DNA from 3 places in the Terrihabitans rhizophilus genome. Region 3 is predicted to be linked to each of the others. Evidence: predicted binding sites of a transcription regulator. Region 3 holds the regulator's gene; each other region holds the start of a gene.
What was found. The regulator LexA, encoded in region 3, represses DNA repair genes until DNA is damaged. The targets are predictions, from matches to a motif close to TGTTCNNNNTGTGTTCNG.

Region 1 (2,266 bases), on a different contig from region 3:
CCCATGGAGGCGGCGGAAGAGGATGCCGGCGGCGAAACCGCGATCCTCTATGCGCTCGACACCAGCGAACAGCGCGCGCTGGAGATGCAGATCGCGCAGTCCCAGAAGATGGAGACCGTGGGCCAGCTGGCAGGCGGCATCGCGCACGACTTCAACAACGTGCTGACAGCCATCATCGGCTATTCCGACCTCCTGCTGACGAGCCACCGGCCCACGGACCCGTCCTTCCGCGACATCATGCAGATCAAGCACAACGCCAACCGCGCTGCGGGGCTGGTGCGCCATCTGCTGGCCTTCTCGCGCCGCCAGACGCTTCGGCCGCAGGTGTTGTCGCTTGGCGAGGTGCTTTCCGACCTGCGCATGATGCTGGGTCGCCTGCTGGGCGAGCACGTCACGCTCGATGTCGTGCACGGCCGCGAACTTTGGCTGCTGAAGGCCGATCTGGGGCAGTTCGAGCAGGTCGTCACCAATCTCGTGGTGAATGCGCGCGACGCTATGCCAGGTGGCGGCAAGGTGACGATCCGCACCCGCAATGTTCCGGCCTCCGAGGTGCCGGGGTTCGGCGAGCCCATGCTGCCGGCGGCGGACTGGATCCTCGTCGAGGTGGAGGACAGCGGAACGGGCATTCCGAAGGAGATCCGCGACCGCATCTTCGAACCCTTCTTCTCAACCAAGGAAGTGGGCAAGGGCACGGGCCTCGGGCTCTCGACCGTCTATGGCATCGTGAAGCAGACCGAAGGCTTCATCTTCGTGGACAGCGAGATGGGCCGAGGCACGACCTTCCGCATTTTCCTGCCGCGCCATGTGCCTTCGCAGATGCCGGCGGCGGAGGAGCCCGCGCCTGCCAAGAGCCATGACGCGCCCGCCAAGGACATGACGGGGCAGGGGGTCATCCTCCTGGTGGAGGATGAGGACGCCGTGCGCAGTTTCGCGACGCGGGCGCTGGAATCGCGCGGCTATGTGGTGCTGGCGGCAGGGTCGGGCGTGGAAGCGCTCGAACTTCTCGATGAGCACGCCAACGAGGTGGATCTCGTGATCTCCGACGTGGTGATGCCGGAAATGGACGGGCCGACGCTGCTCAAGGAGCTGAGGCGTCGCAACAGCGCGGTGAAGATCGTCTTCGTCTCTGGCTATGCCGAGGACGCGTTCAAGAAGAACCTCGCCGACGACGAGCAGTTTGCCTTCCTGCCGAAGCCGTTCGCGCTGAAGGACCTCATCCAGACGGTCAAGGACACCATCGGCTAAAAAGAGGGTCTAAAACAAGAACATCCTTGCGGATGAGAACAAAACGTGTACTTTGCACGCAGGTTGTTTTTTCCGTCAGCCCTGCCAAGAAGGATGCTCCGATGGCCCCGAATCTCAAGGTCGTAGACGTGGCTTCCCAGAACCAGAATCAGAACAAGTCCAAGGCGCTGGACGCCGCGCTGGCGCAGATCGAGCGCAGCTTCGGCAAGGGCTCCATCATGCGTCTCGGGCAGCGCGATGCGCTCGACATCGAGACGATCTCAACGGGCTCGCTGGGTCTGGACATCGCGCTCGGCGTCGGCGGCATGCCGAAGGGTCGCGTGGTGGAGATCTACGGGCCGGAAAGCTCGGGCAAGACCACGCTCGCCCTGCACACCGTGGCCGAAGCGCAGAAGAAGGGCGGCATCTGCGCCTTCGTCGACGCGGAGCACGCGCTCGACCCGATCTATGCCCGCAAGCTGGGCGTCAATCTGGACGATCTCCTGATCTCCCAGCCGGACGCCGGCGAGCAGGCTCTCGAGATCGTGGACACGCTGGTGCGCTCTGGGGCGGTCGATATCGTCGTCATCGACTCGGTGGCGGCGCTGGTGCCTCGCTCGGAGCTGGAAGGCGAGATGGGCGACACGCAGCCCGGCCAGCAGGCACGGCTGATGAGCCAGGCGCTGCGCAAGCTGACCTCCTCGATCTCCAAGTCCAACACGCTCGTCATCTTCATCAACCAGATCCGCATGAAGATCGGCGTGATGTACGGCTCGCCGGAGACGACCACGGGCGGCAACGCGCTGAAGTTCTATGCGTCCGTGCGCCTCGACATCCGCCGCATCGGCTCCATCAAGGATCGCGACGAGGTCGTGGGCAACCAGACCCGCGTGAAGGTTGTGAAGAACAAGGTCGCGCCGCCGTTCAAGCAGGTCGAGTTCGACATCATGTATGGCGAAGGCGTCTCGAAGGTGGGCGAACTGGTCGATCTCGGCGTCAAGGCCGGCATCGTCGAGAAGTCGGGTGCGTGGTTCTCCTATGA
Region 2 (2,266 bases), on a different contig from region 3:
CGGAATGGCGGCAGAGTAGTCGACCGCTCCCCGGCGGGGAGAGGTGACTCCGGGCGACCGTCAGGGAAGGCGGATCACGTAGCTCTTGCGCGTTGTTTCCATCACCTCCCACACGCCCGTGAAGCCGGGCCGCAGGACGAGCCGGTCGCCCGCCCGCAGGTGGATCGGCTCTCCGCCATCTGGCGTCACGACGGAATGTCCGCTCTCGATCTCGCAGAATTCCCACTCGTCGTACCGGACGCGCCAGGCCCCCGGCGTGGCTTCCCACAGGCCCGTGAACAGCTTGCCGTCGGGGCTTTCATCAACGTTCCAGGTTAGTGCAACCGGCTTTCCACGCAGGATGCGATCTTCCGCAGGAGAAGCTTCTTCCGGAACAATGTTGTTGATGTTGAACTGCACGAAAGTTGAAGTCATCTGTTGTTCCCGCGACGTCGAATTGGTTCCATAGCCAGCCATGTCAGATTGTCGCATCTGATATACGATCACTGATCTGCCCGTGTCGGGCCGCATTTCTGCCTCTTCTGGACTGTCTTTCGCGCCTCATCCGGGCCGGGGGGCCCAGTCGAGGAATGTATATGCGTTTTCTGAACATCGCTGCGGCCGGCGCCGCTCTTCTCGCTGTTGGCGCCATGAATGTCACCGTAGCGTCGGCTGCGCCGCGCAAGGCGGAGAAGAAGGTCCATCGCATGTCCGGCATGGCGTCCTGGTACCAGATGGGTCACCGGACCGCGTCGGGTGCCCGCTACAATCCGGACGGCCTCAGCGCCGCCCACCGTACGCTTCCTTTCGGCACCAAGCTTCGTGTCACGAACAGCCGCACCGGCAAGAGCGTCAACGTCGTCGTCAATGATCGTGGCCCCTTTGTCGGCGGCCGGGTCATCGACGTGTCCCGCGGCGCCGCGCGCCAGCTCGGCATGATGGGCACCGGTGTTGCCCGCGTCCAGATTCAGCAGCTCGCCTCCAACTGAGGCTCGGGGGGCAGCGGGTCAGGTCTCGCGTTCCCAAGCCTCTCCTCATCACCGACGCCCGGGAACCCAGCCGTTTCCCGGGCGTTCTGCGTCGGAACGTATGGAGAACATTGCCATGGCCAACGACGCCGATCACACCGAGAACCCGAAGACCGATCCAAATCCCGGCTCCAACACCGAGAAGCCGGTGGAGGATTGGGTGTCCGGCGGCGAACCGATGACGGGAGCACAGGCCTCCTATCTGAAGACACTTTCGGAAGAAGCCGGGCAGGCGGACGCGTTTTCCGAGGATCTTACCAAGGCGGACGCCTCGAAGCGCATCGACGAGCTGAAGAAGGGTCTCGGCCGCTGAGGCGTGCAGCCATGCATTGCCGGTTGTGAGCCGCGGCACGAAATGGGCTCTGGCATTCCGTCGCGGCGTCGAACATTGTCGCGGCGGAGGTGATCAATGCTGCTGAACCGCTCAAACCCTGTCGAACGCCCGTTCGTATCCGCCGCGCGCTATGCGCCCATCATGCTCAGTGTCCTGCGCATCATGACGGGCCTGCTCATCATGCAGCACGGCACCCAGAAGCTGTTCGGCTTCCCGGAAGCGTCGGCACGGGGCATGCCGCCTCTCGTCTCGCTCATGGGCCTCGCGGGCGTTATTGAACTGGTCGGCGGATTGCTGATCGTCATCGGGCTCTTCACGCGCCCCACGGCGTTCCTCCTCGCGGGCTTCACAGCCGTGGCCTATTTCATGGCCCACGCTTCCAAGAGCTTCTTTCCCATCCTCAACGGTGGCGAACTCGCAGCGCTTTACTGCTTCGTGTTCCTCTACCTGATGCTGGCTGGCGCCGGACCGTGGAGCCTCGACGCGCGCCGCGGCCTCGAAGCCTCGCGCACGAGCCGCTACTAGACGCCTGGAACATGGCAGTCGCGCCCCGGGGGCGTGGCTGCCACGCGGCCGGCATGCTGTTATCGCGCCATGAGCAATGTTGAGTCGGGAGATGCGCGCCGGTCGCGGGCGCGCTTGATGAGCGTCGATTTCTGGCGCGGCTTCGCCCTGATCACCATCTTTATCAATCACATACCGGGCAACGCGTTCGTCTGGCTCACGCACCGCAACTACGGTTTCTCGGATGCGACCGAGATCTTCGTGATGCTTGCCGGTGTCGGGGCGGCGTTGGCCTATCTTCCCCGGTTCAGGCAAGGGGAAGCGGCGGCGACCAGCTTCCGCATCGTGCAACGCGCCTTCCAGCTCTACACGATCCACATCATGCTGATCGTCTGCTGCGGAGCCCTCATCGCCTACGCGG
Region 3 (2,266 bases):
AGCACCACCGCATAGATCGCGGCCAGAACGGCGAGGATGATGCCCAGCGCCGCCACGGCTCTTCGAATGAGCCCGTCCGGCGCTTCCGGAGACTGCCTGTTCCCCAGCAGCGAAAGCCACAGGAGCGGCAGAACGAGGGCGAAGCCAAGCGCCCACACATATTGCATCACGGTGTCCGTCACCGTGATGCCGAACAGGTACCGGATGCTGTAGAGGATCGCCGCCAGCCCGATCATGATCACGAGCGTGCTCAGCCCGGCGAAGGCGAGGCCGGACAGGGCCGAGAGGTTGAAGACCCAGCTCCGCCGTTCCTCGTCGCGCAGAAGCGACAGCGAACCCGTCGCCGCGAGCGCGATCGCGGCCACTCCGGCGGCCTCTGGACTGAACCAGTGCGACTCGTGGAACACGGCCGAGATCGCGCCCGTCGTCGCGGCAAGAAGTTGTAGAAGCGCACGCCCACGTCCAAGGCCGTGAGCTTCCGACATCACGCCTGCCGCCACCGACGCGGCAAAGGCGACAAGGCAGCCGATGCCGACCATCTCCGCCATGGTGTGATCGAGACGGTCATGGATTTCGGCGATCGCCATGGCGGTGACGATGACGGATGCGGCTACCGCTACGGGAAAGCGCGTCACCGCGCGCTGGAGATCGGCCTGCGCGAATGGCAGAGCCTTTATCCGCGACAGAAACCCCGATCCGTCTTGCCGCATCGCATCCTCCCCGTTCGGCCCCTTCAGGATGCGAGCACGCCCCTGAAAGGTCGAGAACCTAGCCGTATCGTTCCAGTTTGCGGGAAAGCAACCGGATGTTAACCGTTGCGGAACACATAAGGAACAGCTACCTTTTTGTTCCTGATTTGTTTTGATTCATCCGCCGAGGTGCCCATGCTCACGCGAAAGCAGCACGAGCTTCTGCGCTACATTCATGAGCGCCTGAAGGAATCGGGTGTCCCGCCCTCGTTTGACGAGATGAAGGAGGCACTTAACCTCCGTTCCAAGTCGGGCATCCATCGCCTCATCACTGCGCTTGAGGAACGTGGCTTCATCCGCCGTCTCCCGAACCGGGCTCGCGCGCTGGAAGTGCTGAAGCTGCCCGAGACGGTGGCCCCGCCCATGCGGCCGACCGGGAAGTTCCAGCCAAGCGTCATCGAAGGCAATCTCGGCAAGGCGCGCCCGCGTGCGGCCGATGATGACGAGGAGCGCGGCCATTCGGCGTTCGTGCCCGTCATGGGCCGGATCGCGGCCGGCGTGCCCATCGAAGCCATCCAGACCCGCAGCCACACCATCGCAGTTCCACCGGAAATGCTGACGGGCGGCGAGCACTTTGCGCTCGAGGTGCGCGGCGACTCGATGATCGAGGCCGGCATCCTTGAGGGCGACGTGGTCGTCATCCGCAAGGCCGACACGGCCGCAACCGGCGACATCGTGGTCGCGCTGGTGGATGACGAAGAAGCCACGCTGAAGAGGCTCCGCAAGCGCGGGGCGTCCATCGCTCTCGAAGCCGCCAACCCAGCCTACGAAACCCGCATTTTCGGACCCGACCGGGTGCGCGTGCAGGGCAAGCTGGTGGGGCTGATCCGCCGCTACTGAGGCGTTCGGCCCAGCGGAGCACGGCTGAAAATGATGCGGGGAGGTCCTGTCCGGACCTCCCCGTTTTCGTGCTTGAAGCTGCGAACAGTCGATGCGGCCGGGCGTGGATGCCGGGCCGCACGGATTGCCGTCAGCCGCGATCCTTGGCCGGAACGAAGCTGCGCTCGACGGCTCCATTGTAGAGCTGGCGCGGACGTCCAATGCGCTGCGCCGGGTCTTCCAGCATTTCCTTCCACTGTGCGATCCAGCCGACGGTGCGTGCCACCGAAAACAGCACGGTGAACATCGAGGTCGGGAAGCCCATCGCGCGCAGCGTGATGCCGGAATAGAAATCGATGTTCGGGTACAGCTTGCGCTCGACGAAGTACTCGTCCTGCAAGGCAACCTTCTCAAGCTCCACCGCCACGTCGAGCAGCGGATCGTCCTTGATGCCGAGCTCGTCCAGAACCTCATGCGCGGTCTGCTGCATGATCTTGGCGCGCGGATCGTAGTTCTTGTAGACGCGGTGCCCGAAGCCCATCAGGCGGAATGGATCGTTCTTGTCCTTGGCCTTTTCCACGAACTCCGGAATGCGGTCCGGCGTACCGATCTCTTCCAGCATCTTCAGCGCCGCCTCGTTCGCGCCGCCATGGGCGGGGCCCCACAGGCAGGCAACACCGGCCGCGATGCAGGCGAAC

Region 1: a site for LexA is predicted at 1,280-1,297, ahead of recA (recombinase RecA). Genes of this name have one in related genera too.
Region 2: a site for LexA is predicted at 1,061-1,078, ahead of SCD90_RS13430 (DUF3072 domain-containing protein). Genes of this name have one in related genera too.

What each region holds. Positions count from the first base shown of each region.
Region 1 is NZ_JAXAFJ010000012.1:86,962-89,227, reverse strand. It holds gene cckA (cell cycle histidine kinase CckA) at 1-1,245, shown strand, start outside; gene recA (recombinase RecA) at 1,347-2,266, shown strand, end outside.
Region 2 is NZ_JAXAFJ010000009.1:10,287-12,552, reverse strand. It holds gene SCD90_RS13445 (type III PLP-dependent enzyme domain-containing protein) at 1-19, shown strand, start outside; gene SCD90_RS13440 (cupin domain-containing protein) at 61-414, opposite strand; gene SCD90_RS13435 (septal ring lytic transglycosylase RlpA family protein) at 576-968, shown strand; gene SCD90_RS13430 (DUF3072 domain-containing protein) at 1,084-1,320, shown strand; gene SCD90_RS13425 (DoxX family protein) at 1,417-1,866, shown strand; gene SCD90_RS13420 (OpgC family protein) at 1,984-2,266, shown strand, end outside.
Region 3 is NZ_JAXAFJ010000002.1:338,925-341,190, forward strand. It holds gene SCD90_RS05195 (DUF4153 domain-containing protein) at 1-710, opposite strand, end outside; gene lexA (transcriptional repressor LexA) at 885-1,589, shown strand; gene gltA (citrate synthase) at 1,720-2,266, opposite strand, start outside.